DNA from 2 places in the Streptomyces sp. NPDC014801 genome. Region 2 is predicted to be linked to the other one. Evidence: riboswitches for the same ligand, from Rfam matches in the RefSeq annotation. Region 2 holds a riboswitch; the other holds the start of a gene.
What was found. A riboswitch is a leader RNA that binds a small molecule or an ion and turns the genes downstream of it on or off. The one in region 2 is predicted to bind S-adenosylmethionine.

Region 1 (7,601 bases), on a different contig from region 2:
CCGATGCGCAGGTCGGGCCGCAGCTCGCGGAGCATGCCGGGGACCAGCGTGAGGTGGTAGTCCTGCACGATCACCACCGCGCCCTCGGCCGCCTCCTCGGCCAGCGCCTCGGCGAACGCGCGGTTGTACGTCTCGTAGGACGCCCACTGCCGCCGGAACTCCGCGTCGAAGACGGGCTCCAGCGGCGTCTGGTAGAGCATGTGGTGGACGAACCAGAGCACGGAGTTGGCGATGCCGTTGTAGGCGTCGGCGTGCACGTCGGCCGGGATGTCCAGCATCCGCACGCCCTGCTCGCCGGCCCCGCGCCGCACCGCCTCGCGGTCGCCGTCGGACAGCGCGGAGCACACCCACAGCGCCCCCGCGTCCGGTCCGATGGCCGACAGCCCGGACACCAGTCCGCCACCGCCCCGCTTGGCGTGCAGCGAGCCGTCGTCGCCCACCGTGTACGACACCGGGCCGCGGTTGGACGCGACCAGCACCCGAGCCTTCTGATCAGCAGCGTGCGAGGAAGCCATAGCCCTCAACCTAGCCCGCCCCGGAAAAACTCAAACGTATGGCCGGTTTCCGTGCCCTGTCGTATACGTCCCGTTCACGCCACCGCCCCCGAGTGGACCGGAACCCCAGCTCCGGAATCCCCGCATCGCTTGTGGAGATTTTGTGAGCCGTACAAGATGCCCCCTGCACCGAACGACGCGTACGCCAGGGGGGCGGATTGATCATGATCGGTATACGTGGTGGCAGAGGAACCCTGCCGGGGCGCAGAGCCTGCGGCCTCGCCGCACTCGCCGCGGCGGCCGTGCTGACGCTGGCCGGCTGCCAGGGCGACGGCACCGACGGCAAGGCGGTCCCGGCGGCCTCGCCGGTCACCAGTGCCGCACCGAGCACCACGGCTCCGCAGCCCTCGCCGACGAGCAGCAGCCCCACCCCGTCGGCCGAACCCACCGTCGCCACCATCGGCGACCACACCGGCGCGACCGTCGGCCGGGCCGTCGCCGCCGCCCGCGCGGGCGGCCTGCGCTACGCCGTCTACCTGGAGGGAACCGGTGCCTCCCTCGACGGCGGCGGCCGCACGGCCTCCTCCTGGGGCGCGAGCGAGAAGGTCTGCGAGCAGATCGACGACCCCGGCGACCGCAATCCCTCCTTCGACGTCGCCTTCGTCGTCGCCCGGGACGGCCGGGACTGCGACGGGCACCTGCTGCACACCCCCGCACCGACGCGCACCACCGCGGGCGGCGGCACCGGCGGGACCGGTGGAGGCGGCGGGACGAGCGCCGGTTCCGGCGGCGGCAGCAAGGCCTGCGCGATCACCAGCCCCGCGGGCAACTGCTACGCCGACGGCCAGTTCTGCGCCAAGCGCCACCACGGCCTGAGCACCTACGGCAAGGGCGGCGAGTACCTGACCTGCGAACAGGACGCCGCAGGCCGCTGGCGCTGGTCCGACGGCCACGCTGGCTGACGCCCGCGGAGCCCGGGGCATCCCGGTCTCACGCCACCTTCCGGGCCGCGTACTCCGCTATCTCCGTCATGGGGGGTCGTTCCTCCGTGTCGACGGAGTAGGTGCGGGGCTCGAAGCCGTCCTCGCCGCGTTCGAACTGGGTGAGGGACGGGCGGATCAGGTGGCCGCGGGCCAGGCGGAGCTGGGCGGTGCGGTAGATCGCGGCCGCCATCCGGCCGAGCGCCTGCCCGTCCTGGTGGCGGTGGATGCGCACGCCGACGTCGACCTGGGCGAGGGCGTCAAGGCCGGCCAGGTGCAGGGCGTCGACCAGCATGCCGAGCTCCACGCCGTAGCCGACGGGGAAGGGGAGCTGTTCCAGCAGGGTGCGGCGGGCCGCGTACTCGCCGCCGAGGGGCTGCACGAAGCCGGCCAGCTGCGGCCAGTGCATGTTCAGCAGCGGCCGGGCCATCAGCTCGGTGACCCGGCCGCCCTGCCCGGCCGCACCGGCCAGCGGGCGGTCGTACATCGCCTTGACCAGCTGGATGCCCGGGTCGGTCAGCAGCGGGCCGACGATGCCGGTGACGAAGTCGGAGGAGAACTCCTTCAGGTCCGCGTCGACGAAGCAGACGATGTCGCCGGAGGTGACCAGCAGCGAGCGCCACAGCACCTCGCCCTTGCCGGGGACGGCGGGGATGCGCGGCAGTATCTCGTCGCGGTGCACGACCCGGGCGCCCGCCGCGGCGGCCACCTCGGCGGTACGGTCGGTGGAGCCCGAGTCGACGACGACCACCTCGTCGACCAGCGGGGCCTGCTGCACGAGGTCGTGCCGGAGGATCGCGACGATGTCGCCGACCGTCTCCTCCTCGTTCAGCGCGGGCAGGACGACGGACACCGTCAGGCCCGTGGCCCGTTTGGCGGCCAGGATCTGGTGCAGGGGGCGGTCGGCCACGGACCAGGAGCGGGTGCTCAGCCAGCGCTCGACTTCTTCAAGCACGGTCTGCGGCTCCTCACTGTCTCGATCACAGGCGGTGACCGTGTGATCCATCTCGCGCTTCGGACGACTATCTCAACTGTCGTGGCCTTCGGTTACAGTCTTGAACAACGCTGATGACCATCGCATGTCGGGGGTCGCCCGGCGTTCTCACAACCACATACCGCTCATCCAGAGGGGCAGAGGGACACGGCCCGATGAAGCCCCGGCAACCCCCCTGATCACCGGACTCGTTCACGCGAGGCTCCCGGCCAGGGAAGGTGCCAATTCCGTCTCACGGCGAGATGCGTCGTGAGGAAGATGAGGAGAAAGGGCCTCGCCTCACATGGCTGCGCAGACAGTTGCAAGCACCTCCACCGTCGATCTCGGTCCCGCCGCGGCGCTGAGCTGCCGCGAGTGCGGCCACCGCGTCCCGCTCGGCCCGGTCTTCGCGTGCGAGGAGTGTTTCGGCCCGCTCGAGATCGCCTACGACTTCTCCTCCTACGACACCGAGGAGCTGCGCAAGCGCATCGAGGCGGGTCCCGCAAACATCTGGCGTTACGCCCCCCTGCTGCCCGTCCCCGCGGACGTGGCGGACAAGCCGAACCTCAACCCGGGCTGGACCAAGCTCGTCCAGGCCGACCACCTGGCCGCCGAGCTCGGCGTCGACGCCGGCAAGCTCTTCGTCAAGGACGACTCCGGCAACCCCACGCACTCCTTCAAGGACCGCGTGGTCGCGCAGGCCCTGGAGGCGGCGCGCGCCTTCGGCTTCACCACCCTGTCCTGCTCCTCCACCGGCAACCTGGCCGGCGCCGTCGGCGCCGCCGCCGCCCGGGCCGGCTTCCGCTCCTGCGTGTTCATCCCGCACGACCTGGAGCAGGGCAAGGTCGTCATGGCCGCGATCTACGGCGGCGAGCTCGTCGGCATCGAGGGCAACTACGACGACGTGAACCGCTTCTGCTCGGAGCTGATCGGCGACCCGGCCGGCGAGGGCTGGGGCTTCGTCAACGTCAACCTGCGCCCCTACTACGCCGAGGGCTCCAAGACCCTGGCGTACGAGGTCTGCGAGCAGCTCGGCTGGCGGCTGCCCGACCAGATCGTGATCCCGATCGCCTCCGGCTCGCAGCTCACCAAGGTCGACAAGGGCCTGCAGGAGCTGATCAAGCTGGGCCTGGTCGAGGACAAGCCGTACAAGATCTTCGGCGCGCAGGCCGAGGGCTGCTCGCCGGTGTCCACCGCCTTCAAGGCCGGGCACGACGTGGTCCGCCCGCAGAAGCCGAACACGATCGCCAAGTCGCTCGCCATCGGCAACCCGGCCGACGGCCCGTACGTCCTCGACATCGCCCGCCGCACCGGCGGCGCGGTGGAGGACGTCACCGACGAGCAGGTCGTCGACGCGATCAAGCTGCTGGCCCGCACGGAGGGCATCTTCGCGGAGACCGCCGGCGGGGTGACCGTGGGAGTGACCCGCAAGCTGATCGAGAACGGTCTCCTGGACCCCACGAAGACCACGGTCGTCCTGAACACCGGCGACGGCCTGAAGACCCTGGACGCGGTGGCCGGCACGGGCCTGACCGCCACCATCCGCCCGACCCTGGACTCCTTCCGAGAGGCTGGCCTCGCATGAGCGTGACCGTTCGTATCCCGACCATCCTGCGCACCTACACCGGCGGCCAGGCCGAGGTGAAGGCCGAGGGCGCGACCCTCGCCGAGGTGATCGCCGACCTGGAGAAGAACCACACCGGCATCGCCGCCCGCGTGCTGGACGACCAGGGCAAGCTGCGCCGGTTCGTCAACGTGTACGTCAACGACGACGACGTCCGCTTCGAGCAGGGCCTGGACACGCCCACCCCGGACGGCGCCGGCGTGTCGATCATCCCGGCGGTCGCCGGCGGCTGCTGACACACGGAGTTCATCGCGATTGCCCCCTCCGTGAGAGAAGCGGAGGGGGCAATTCCATGTGATTAGACGCGGTAGAGTTGGGGAACGCGCCCCGGAATCAACGGGGTGCGATCTCAGGAACCTGCTGCACGGGCGACAAGAAGTAGCCAAAGTACGCGGGTTTTTTGTCTTTTTTGCCCCCCTTTGTGCGGCCCGACTTGCTCGGAATTCAGGCGAATTCACGTGAGATTCCGGACCGGTCCCGTCCAGAATTCTCGTCCGACTGACCTGTTGCAGAGGGCAGTTGGACAGATACATTCAGCCGCGGTCGACGCGTTCCGGCGCACGCCCCCACCCATCGGGGGGCGAGGTCTGACCCGGATCCGCGAAGTGTGGATCTGTGCAAGGGCCAGTAATAGGGGAGTTAGGCATGGCTCAGGGCACCGTCAAGTGGTTCAACGCGGAGAAGGGGTACGGCTTCATCGCGGTCGACGGTGGTGCGGACGTCTTCGTCCACTACAGCGCGATCCAGATGGACGGCTACCGCACCCTGGAAGAGGGCCAGCGGGTGGAGTTCGAGATCTCGCAGGGCCAGAAGGGCCCGCAGGCCGACATGGTCCGCGTCACCGCCTGAACGTTCATTCACGCCGAAGGGCCCGCACCTCGCACAGGGTGCGGGCCCTTCCGCATGCCCGGCCGCCCCGCGCCGCGCCCCGCCGGCCGTCCGCGCGGGCCGCCCCGGCCGCCGTACGCCGGTGTTCGCGGGGGGCTGATCCATCGGCCCGACCCCCGGGAGGCGCTTGCACTCACCATGCCCGAGTGCTAATCATTGGCGTTAGCACTCTGAAGGTGAGAGTGACAACGTAAGGACCGGGTCGGTGAGGCCAGGGCCGGTGGGGAAGGAACCTTCCGGTCGGGGCCGTCCGTCGCGGGCGCGGGCGCGGTCCGAAGTAATCACCCCCAGTCCTGGAGGGACCACTTCACATGGCCAAGATCATCGCGTTCGACGAGGAGGCGCGGCGCGGCCTCGAGCGCGGCATGAACCAGCTCGCGGACGCCGTGAAGGTGACGCTCGGCCCCAAGGGCCGCAACGTCGTCCTCGAGAAGAAGTGGGGCGCGCCCACGATCACCAACGATGGTGTCTCCATCGCCAAGGAGATCGAGCTCGAGGACCCGTACGAGAAGATCGGCGCCGAGCTGGTCAAGGAAGTCGCCAAGAAGACGGACGACGTCGCCGGTGACGGTACGACCACCGCGACCGTGCTCGCCCAGGCCCTGGTCAAGGAAGGCCTGCGCAACGTCGCCGCCGGCGCCAACCCGATGGCCCTGAAGCGCGGTATCGAGAAGGCCGTCGAGGCCGTCTCCGCCGCCCTGCTGGAGCAGGCGAAGGACGTCGAGACCAAGGAGCAGATCGCCTCCACCGCGTCCATCTCCGCCGCCGACACCCAGATCGGCGAGCTGATCGCCGAGGCGATGGACAAGGTCGGCAAGGAAGGCGTCATCACCGTCGAGGAGAGCAACACCTTCGGCCTGGAGCTCGAGCTCACCGAGGGCATGCGCTTCGACAAGGGCTACATCTCCGCCTACTTCGCGACCGACATGGAGCGCATGGAGGCGGTGCTCGAGGACCCGTACATCCTCATCGCCAACTCCAAGATCTCCTCGGTCAAGGACCTGCTCCCGCTGCTGGAGAAGGTCATGCAGTCGGGCAAGCCGCTGCTGATCATCGCCGAGGACGTCGAGGGCGAGGCCCTGTCGACCCTGGTCGTCAACAAGATCCGCGGCACCTTCAAGTCCGTGGCCGTCAAGGCTCCGGGCTTCGGCGACCGCCGCAAGGCCATGCTCGGCGACATCGCCATCCTCACGGGCGGCGAGGTCATCTCCGAGGAGGTCGGCCTCAAGCTGGAGAACGCGACCCTGGACCTCCTGGGCCGCGCCCGCAAGGTCGTCATCACCAAGGACGAGACCACCATCGTCGACGGTGCCGGCTCCTCGGACCAGGTCGCGGGCCGTGTGAACCAGATCCGCGCCGAGATCGAGAACAGCGACTCCGACTACGACCGCGAGAAGCTGCAGGAGCGCCTGGCGAAGCTCGCCGGCGGTGTCGCGGTCATCAAGGCCGGTGCCGCCACCGAGGTGGAGCTCAAGGAGCGCAAGCACCGCATCGAGGACGCCGTCCGCAACGCCAAGGCGGCCGTCGAGGAGGGCATCGTCGCCGGTGGTGGCGTGGCCCTGCTGCAGACCACCCACGTCTTCGACAAGCTCGAGCTCGACGGCGACGAGGCGACCGGCGCCCAGGCCGTGAAGCTCGCGCTGGAGGCCCCGCTCAAGCAGATCGCCGTGAACGCCGGCCTCGAGGGCGGCGTCGTGGTGGAGAAGGTGCGCAACCTGACCCCGGGCCACGGCCTGAACGCCGCGACCGGCGAGTACGTCGACCTGGTCGCCGAGGGCATCATCGACCCGGCCAAGGTGACGCGCTCCGCGCTGCAGAACGCCGCGTCGATCGCCGCGCTGTTCCTCACCACCGAGGCCGTCATCGCCGACAAGCCGGAGAAGGCCGCTGCCCCGGCCGGCGGCGGCATGCCGGGCGGTGACATGGACTTCTGATCCCTCGCGGATCACCTGTCCTTCCGGGCCTTCCCGAAGGCCTTCGCCGAGGGCGGCACTCCCTGTCTCGTGGCAGGGGGTGCCGCCCTCGGGCGTTTCCGGGGCCGTAGGGGTGCCGGGATCGTCCGCAGGCCGAGTCCGTACGCGTGCCGAGTCCGTACGCGTGCCGAATCCGTACGTGCCGAGTCCGTGGGCGTGCCGGGGACGCATGCGCGCCGGGGCGCGGGCGTGGCCGGGATCACAGCGCGCGGGGGCGCCGGGGCGGAATGTGGCGGCGGGCATGGAGAGTTGCTTCAGTTGTTGCAACAATGCGCGCGCACATACCTACCGGTACCCGAGGAGCCCCCGTATGAGCCTCACCGAGCCCGCCGCCTCCCGCGCGGCCGCACTGCTGTCCCGCCCGGTCACCATCAACGGCCTGACCGTCCCGAACCGCATCGCCATGGCGCCGATGACCCGTATGTTCTCGCCGGGCGGCGTTCCCGGTGAGGACGTGGTGTCGTACTACGCCCGCCGGGCCGGTGCCGGGGTCGGTCTGATCGTCACCGAGGGCACCTACGTCGGTCATGCCTCCGCCGGGCAGAGCGACCGCGTGCCGCGGTTCCACGGCGAGGAGCAGCTGGCGGGCTGGGCGAAGGTCGCCGAGGCCGTGCACGCGGCGGGCGGCACCATCGTGCCGCAGCTGTGGCACATCGGCATGGTCCGCAA
Region 2 (7,601 bases):
TGCACCGAGGAGTCGATGGTGCCGGTGCGGTACTGGGCGGCGGCGGCCTGGCCGATGCCGTCGCGGAGCTCGTTGAGCTCCTCCTGGCCGCGGGCCACGTTGTCCTGGATGGTGGAGATCTCCTTCTGGAGGCTCTCCTGCTTCTCCTTGGCGCCGTTGTACTTCTCGGTGGCCTGCTCGGCCTCCTCGTAGAGCTTGTCGACCTTGGCCTTGACCTCGTCCTTGCTCGGCTTCTCGCTGGGCGCGGCATTGGCCGCCTGCGCACTGATGGCGACGGCAGCGGCGGCTGCGGTGGTCAGCACGGTCACACGTGCACGGCTCGGCTGCTTGGGTCGACGGTGGGACGCCACGGAGGCGAACTCCTTCTTGTGAGTAATCACCCGTTCGGAGGTTCGAAGGCAGACCCTAGTGACCTTCTTGTGATCATTCAAATCCTCACAGAAAAAAATCCCGCCCCACCGTGCATTCTTTGCACACAACTCACCAGGGGTGACGCGGGATTGACCGTCCGTTGAGCGCGCCGCACCTCAATTCGGGCATTGGGCCCGTGCGTTCACCTTCTAGGACAGTCGCTTGAGGAGTACCGCAGAAGCGACCGGACGGGCACCGGCCCGCGCGACGCCGTCGGCCACCTCCCGGTCGGTGGAGGCGACGATGACCGGCCGGCCCGGCGGCTCGGCGCGCACCAGCTGACGGATCAGCTCGTCGGCCGTGACGCCCGGCTTGGAGAACAGCACCCGCACCCCGCGCGGCGGCGCCAGCAGCACCGGCGCGGCCAGCTCGGCCCCGTCGAAGACACAGGTGACCTCCGCGCCGGTCTGCGCGGCGAGCGCGGAGAGCTGCCCGAGCAGCCGCAGGCGCTGCTTCTCCAGCGGCATCTGCGGATAGCCGGTCTTGGTGACGTTGTAGCCGTCGACGACCAGGTGCGCCTGCGGCAGCGCGAGCAGCTGGTCGAGGATCGCCGGGTCGTTCTCGGACAGGGCGCGCGCCGCGATGTCCTTCGGCGTCATCCGGCCCGGCTCCACGGCGTCCACGGTCTCGGCCGGGCGCACGGACACCGGCGGCAGGGCGAGTTCGCGCCGCAGCCCCTGGGTGGCGTCCAGCAGGGTGTCCAGCAGCAGCCGGACCCGCATGTCCTCCACGCTGCGGCCCTCGCGCGCGGCGCGGCGGGTGGCCTCCAGGGCCGCCTCCGCCTCGCTCAGGCGCGCCTTGAGCCGGCGTGACTCGCTCTCCGCCGCGGACAGCTGCGCCTGCCCCTCGGCGCGCGCGGCCTCGGCCTCCGCCTGGACCTTGCGCAGGGCCGCCTCGCCGCGCTTGACGTCGCTGAGCGCGGCGCGCAGCTTGCGGTGAAGCGATTCCGCTTCCCTCTTGGCCTGGTCCAGCTCGGCGCGCAGCCGGTCCGTCTCGCCGCGGGTCTGCTCGCGCATCTGCGCCAGCTGCTCGCGCAGCCGCTCCAGCTCGGCGCGGCTCTCCTCGCCGGCGCGCTCGGCGTCGGCGCGCTGTGCCTCCTCGCCGGCCGCGGTGACCAGCTTCACCCAGCCGGAGGGCCGCAGTACGTAGGCCGCGGCCGCCACGTCGAGCGGGTCCGCGGCCGGGGGCGGCGTGCCGGAGTCCAGGGCGCCGGAGAGTTCCGGCTGCGCCTCTCTGAACTTCTCCCCGATCCGCTGGCGGAACAGCGGATCGGTCTCCAGTGCCGCCGCCATCGCGTTCCCGGCGAACTTGGCCCGCCGGTTCGGTGCGAACCGGGCGTACTGCCGAAGCTGTGCGGGCAGTTCGCCGACGGTGAGCCCGCCGAAGCCGTCCGCGACGATCTGGACGACCCTGCGGCGCACGCCGTCGGGCAGCGGACGGTCGAGCACCTCGGCGGCGCCGTCGCCCGGCCCCCCGCCCGTGGTCTCCGCCATCCGTCACCCCTGTAGCTGTCGTACGTCTTTCCCTGCCGGCCGTGAGCGGGTGCGCCGCTCAGGACTCCGGAGCCGGCCGCTCGACGAGCTCCACCTGGTCCACGGCGTTGCACCAGCGGCAGCGCACCGACTCGATGGTCTCACTGAGGACCTCGCGCTCCTCGACCTTCGGCTCGCCCGCCAGATCGAGATGGACGTACTCGACCACCTTCGACGAGCGGGTCACGTCGAAGCGGGTGAGGTTGCCGCAGAGCGTGCAGCGCCACCGCGTCGTGGCGGTCGGCAGGGGAACCGTCATCGTGACTGTTCGCTTTCTTCCAGTGTCCGTGACGCACCGGGCTCCCCGGTGCGTGTGGCTCGTAACCCTACGGCCTGGCGGTCACTCGCCGCTGGTCCGTCCACGGCGGCGAGGCGGTCTGGGCGGATGCGTCCGGTTACGTCATGCTCTGTAGCCATGATCGGCAACTGGGCGACCACGGTCGGTACGGCGAGCAGGACCCTGCGGCACACCTCGGCACCGGTGACGAACGCACTGATCGTCCTGTGCTGCCTGGTCTTCCTGCTCGGGCCGGCCGCGGGGCTGAACCCGGCGTACGGCCACGGCGACGAGCTGCTGACCACCCAGCGGGCGTACTTCCGCCGCTGGGGCGTGGTCCCGGCCGAGCTGTTCAGCGGCGCCCCCGGCGCGGCCCTGACGCCCCTGACGGCTCTGTTCGTCCACGGCAGCTGGGTGCATCTGCTCGGCAACATGCTCTTCCTCCACGTCTTCGGAGCGATGACCGAGGAGCGGATGGGCCGCGGCCGGTACCTGCTGTTCTACGCCGGCTGCGGCGCCCTGGCCCTGCTGGGCTACGCCGTCGCGCACGCCGGCTCCGAGCAGTCGCTGGTCGGCGCCTCCGGAGCGATCTCGGCGGTTCTCGGCGCGTTCCTCTACCTCTTCCCCCGGGCCCGGGTGACCAGTCTCCTGCCGTTCCTGTTCTTCCTGCCGCTGCGCTTCCCGGCGTGGGTCGTGCTGCCGTTCTGGGCGGCGCTGCAGTGGCTGGCGGCGGGGCACGCCGCGCAGGGGCCGGGGGTGGCCTATCTGGCGCACCTGATCGGCTTCGGGCTGGGGTTCCTGGTCGCGTGGGGCGTCTTCCGCCGTGCCACTAGAGTGAAAGCCGCCCCTGCTCCGGCTCCCGAGGGAGAGAACCAGCCGTGATCACCGCGATCGTCCTCATCAAGACCAGCGTGGACCGGATCCCCGAGATCGCCGAGCAGATCGCCTCGCTGGAGAGCGTGAGCGAGGTCTTCTCCGTGACGGGCACCTACGACCTGATCGCCATGGTGCGGGTGCGGCAGCACGAGGACCTGGCGGAGGTCATCCCGGGGCGGATCAGCAAGATCCCGGGTGTGGAGGCCACCGACACGCACGTCGCCTTCCGTACCTACTCCCAGCACGACCTGGAGGCGGCGTTCGCCATCGGTCTGGACTCCTGACCGGGCGGACACCGCCTCACCGGGCGTCACGGCACCTCACACCGCCGGCACGCAGCGGCCGTCCTCCGTCCGGTACGTCCACTTCGCGCCCTGGGTGACCAGTTCCCGCACCGCCGTGACGAAGCGCTCCACGTGCTCGTCGGGGGTGCCGGCGCCGAAGCTGACCCGGATGGCGTTCAGGGACTTCTCGCCCGGGGCCGCCTCGGGGGCGCCGCACTCGCCCTGGGTCTGGGGGTCGCTGCCGAGCAGGGTGCGCACCAGCGGGTGGGCGCAGAAGAGGCCGTCGCGGACACCGATGCCGTACTCCGCGGAGAGGGCGGCGGCGAAGTGGGAGCTGTTCCAGCCCTCGACGACGAAGGAGATCACGCCGACCCGGGGGGCGTCGTCGCCGAAGAGGGAGAGGATCCTGACCTCGGGCACGTCGGCCAGGCCCTCACGGACCCTGGTGATCAGGTGCCGCTCGCGGGCGACCAGGGTGTCCCAGCCGGCCTCGGTGAGCGCCTTGCAGGCGGAGGCGATGGAGTAGGCGCCGATCACGTTCGGGGAGCCGGCCTCGTGGCGGGCGGCGCTGTCGTGCCACTCCACGTCCACTCCCCCGTCCTCGCGGCGGGCGACCTTGCGGCTGGCGCCGCCGCCGGCCAGGTAGGGCTCGGCGGCCTGGAGCCAGTCGGCGCGGCCGGCGAGGACGCCGGAGCCGAAGGGCGCGTACAGCTTGTGGCCGGAGAAGGCGACCCAGTCGACGTCGAGGTCGCGCACGCTCACCGGGTGGTGCGGGGCCAGCTGGGCGGCGTCCAGGACGATCCGGGCGCCGTGGGCGTGCGCGGCGGCGGCCAGCTCGCGCACCGGCCACAGCTCGCCGGTGACGTTGGAGGCGCCGGTGACGCAGACCAGGGCGGGGCCGTGGGGGTCGCGGTCGGCGAGGGCGCGCTCCAGGGTCTCGACGGCCTGCCGCGGGGTGCGCGGGGCGTCGAGGTAGGTGACCTGGGCGTGCTGCCAGGGCAGCAGCGAGGCGTGGTGCTCGGTCTCGAAGACGAAGACCCGGCAGTCGGCCGGGATGGCCCGGGCCAGCAGGTTCAGCGAGTCCGTCGTGGAGCGGGTGAAGACGACCTGGTCGGCCTCGCGGCAGTCGAGGAACTCCGCGACCGTCCGGCGGGCGTTCTCGAACAGGTCGGTGGACAGCTGGGAGAGGTACCCGGCGCCGCGGTGCACGCTGCCGTAGTACGGGGCGTAGGCCGCCACGTCGTCCCAGACGCGCTGCAGGGCGGGGGCGCTGGCGGCGTAGTCGAGCGCCGCGTAGGTGACCTCGCCGCCGGTCACGAGCGGGACGGTGACATCCCGGCCCAGAACGGGCAGCGGGGCACAAACGGACTGGTCGGCGGCAGCGGTGGAGACGGACATGGAGCAACTCCCGTGAAGGCAGGTGGAATCCGCCCGCGAGCCGGCACGGGGGCAGACGCGACCCGTACGGCCACCAGCGGGTGGTGAAGGAAGAAAGGGGATGCGGAGGCGGGGCTCTGCGGCCCTAACGCATTCGCTTGCTCACGGAAGGCACTCCCTCGAACGACCCAGGACCCCTGGTTTCGCGAGGGGTCCGCGCTTGCCGTAGGCCTTGCTGCCGTACGACCTGGTCTTCACCCGGGGCACCCCGCCACGGACGGAGGGTTGCCGGACAGTCGGCCGGGGCCTCATGACTGTCACTCATGACCTGGACAGGAACGTAACCGAAGTGATCGTGGCCTCGCAACCCGTGTCCGGATGGCGGGACCACGTCACCTCGCCGCTATGCGTTGCTCGCCGCCACCCAGCGGTCGAGGGTGTGCTTGGCGGCGCCGGAGTCGATGGACTCGGCCGCCTTCGCCATGGCGGCGCGGATCTGCTCGGTCAGCGGCGCGTCACTCGGGTGCAGGGCGACCAGGGCGGCCGCCGAGTTCAGCACGACGGCGTCGCGCACGGGCCCCTGCTCGCCGTCCAGGACGCGCCGGGCGACCTCGGCGTTGTAGGAGGCGTCGGCGCCGCGCAGGGACTCAACCGGGGCGAGCTCGATGCCGACCTCGCGCGGGTCGAAGGTCTCCTCGGTGACCTTGCCGTCGCGGACGATCCACACCCGGGACGTGGAGGTGATGGTCAGCTCGTCCAGACCGTCGTCGCCTCGGAAGACCAGGGAGGAGTTGCCGCGCTCGGCGAAGACGCCGGCCACGATCGGGGCCATCCGGGCGTCGGCGACACCGACCGCCTGCGCGCGCACCTTCGCCGGGTTGGTCAGCGGGCCCAGCACGTTGAACGTGGTGCGGATGCCCAACTGGCCGCGGGCTGCGGCCACATGACGCAGCGCCGGGTGGAACTTCACCGCGAAGCAGAAGGTGATCCCGGCCTCCTCGGCCACCTCCGGCACTCGGTGCAGCGGCAGGTTGAGGTTGACGCCCAGCTTCTCCAGCACGTCCGAGGCGCCCGAGGCCGAGGAGGCGGCCCGGTTGCCGTGCTTGACGACCTTCGCGCCGGTGCCGGCGACCACGATCGAGGACATGGTGGAGATGTTCACCGTCTTGGCGCCGTCGCCGCCCGTGCCGACGATGTCCACGGTCTGCCCGGGCACCTCGATGACGTTGGCGTGGTCGTACATCGCGCGGACCAGGCCGGTGATCTCCTGGACCGTCTCGCCCTTGGCGCGCAGCGCCACCGCGAACCCGGCGATCTGCGCGTCGGTGGCCTCGCCGCGCATGATCTGGTCCATCGCCCAGGCGGTGTCCTCGGCGCTCTGGTCGCGGCCCTCCAGCAGCCCGTTCAGCACGCGGGGCCAGGAACGGCCCGCCGCGGTGTCGCCTCCAGCGGGGGTCACAGCGCTCATCAGCCGCTCCTGGTCGTCGTCACTGTCCTTGGACGCCTCCACCCTATCGACCCCGGCACCCGCCGAAGCCGCGCGTCCGCACACCGGGACACGGGCGCCCCGGTGGGCCCGGGGAGCGCCCCGGGCCCGGGCGCAAGGCGTCGAGGGGGCACGGCGAAGGGCCCCGCCCGGAAAACCGGACGGGGCCCTTCGACCGTGGCACAGCTGGCGGTGATCAGTGGTGGCCGTGGCCGCTCGTGATCTCCCGGTACTCCTCGACGGTCGGCTTCGGAATCTGCGACTCCTCGCCGAAGTAGGCCTCGCTGAGCTTCGCGCGCAGCTTCTCGGAGGCCTTCACCTTGCGCTCGACACCGTTCTCGTCGACCGTGGGGCCGATCTCGGCCGGCTTGTACTGCTCGTGCGCCGTGAGGGTGTGCAGCGCCTCCTGGCTGAGCGGCTCGTGGACCTCGATGAACTCACCGTGCGGCAGGCGCTTGATGGTGCCGGTCTCGCGACCGTGCAGCACCTTCTCCTTGTCCCGGCGCTGCAGGCCGAGGCAGATGCGCTTGGTGAGGATGAAGGCCAGCACCGGGCCGACGAAGAAGCCGATCCGGACGAACCAGGTGACCGCGTTGATCGACAGGTGGAAGTGGGTGGCCCACAGGTCGTTGCCACCGCCGACCAGCGTGATCATGTAGACGGTGATCCAGGCGACACCGAACGCGGTGCGCGTCGGGGCGTTGCGCGGACGGTCCAGGATGTGGTGCTCGCGCTTGTCGCCGGTGATCCAGGACTCGATGAACGGGTAGACCGCGATCAGCGCCAGGACCAGCGGGAAGAGCACCAGCGGGATGAACACGCCGAGGACCAGCGTGTGACCCCAGAAGTTGACCTCCCAGCCCGGCATGAAGCGGATCAGACCCTCGGCGAAGCCCATGTACCAGTCGGGCTGGGCGCCGGTGGACACCTGGTCCGGCCGGTAGGGGCCCATCGCCCAGATCGGGTTGATCTGCGCGATCGCCGCGATGACCGCGATGACACCGAAGACCAGGAAGAAGAAGCCGCCCGCCTTCGCCATGTACACCGGCAGCAGCGGCATGCCGACGACGTTCTTGTTCGACTTGCCGGGACCCGCGAACTGCGTGTGCTTGTGGTAGAAGACCAGGATCAGGTGGGCCACCATCAGGCCCAGCATGATGCCCGGCAGCAGCAGGATGTGGATCGAGTAGAAGCGGGCCACGAAGTCGCCGCCCGGGAACTCGCCGCCGAAGAGGAAGAACGACAGGTACGTGCCGACGATCGGCACGGACAGGATCGCGCCCTCCATGAAGCGGACACCGGTGCCGGAGAGCAGGTCGTCCGGGAGCGAGTAACCGGTGAAGCCGGTGAACATGCCC

Region 1: it holds a riboswitch for S-adenosylmethionine, as region 2 does, so the genes downstream of both, thrC (threonine synthase) here and ACF1AL_RS10385 (aminotransferase class V-fold PLP-dependent enzyme) in region 2, are expected to answer to the same signal.

What each region holds. Positions count from the first base shown of each region.
Region 1 is NZ_JBIBXG010000012.1:366,974-374,574, reverse strand. It holds gene ACF1AL_RS29475 (trehalose-6-phosphate synthase) at 1-515, opposite strand, end outside; gene ACF1AL_RS29470 (hypothetical protein) at 719-1,456, shown strand; gene ACF1AL_RS29465 (glucosyl-3-phosphoglycerate synthase) at 1,485-2,429, opposite strand; SAM riboswitch class I at 2,591-2,733, shown strand; gene thrC (threonine synthase) at 2,752-4,032, shown strand; gene ACF1AL_RS29455 (MoaD/ThiS family protein) at 4,029-4,307, shown strand; gene ACF1AL_RS29450 (cold-shock protein) at 4,717-4,920, shown strand; gene groL (chaperonin GroEL) at 5,271-6,893, shown strand; gene ACF1AL_RS29440 (NADH:flavin oxidoreductase) at 7,243-7,601, shown strand, end outside.
Region 2 is NZ_JBIBXG010000004.1:202,652-210,252, reverse strand. It holds gene ACF1AL_RS10410 (NlpC/P60 family protein) at 1-350, opposite strand, end outside; gene ACF1AL_RS10405 (NYN domain-containing protein) at 561-1,904, opposite strand; gene ACF1AL_RS10400 (hypothetical protein) at 1,963-2,202, opposite strand; gene ACF1AL_RS10395 (rhomboid family intramembrane serine protease) at 2,359-3,102, shown strand; gene ACF1AL_RS10390 (Lrp/AsnC family transcriptional regulator) at 3,099-3,380, shown strand; gene ACF1AL_RS10385 (aminotransferase class V-fold PLP-dependent enzyme) at 3,417-4,778, opposite strand; SAM riboswitch class IV at 4,969-5,086, opposite strand; gene trpD (anthranilate phosphoribosyltransferase) at 5,161-6,225, opposite strand; gene ACF1AL_RS10375 (cytochrome bc complex cytochrome b subunit) at 6,440-7,601, opposite strand, start outside.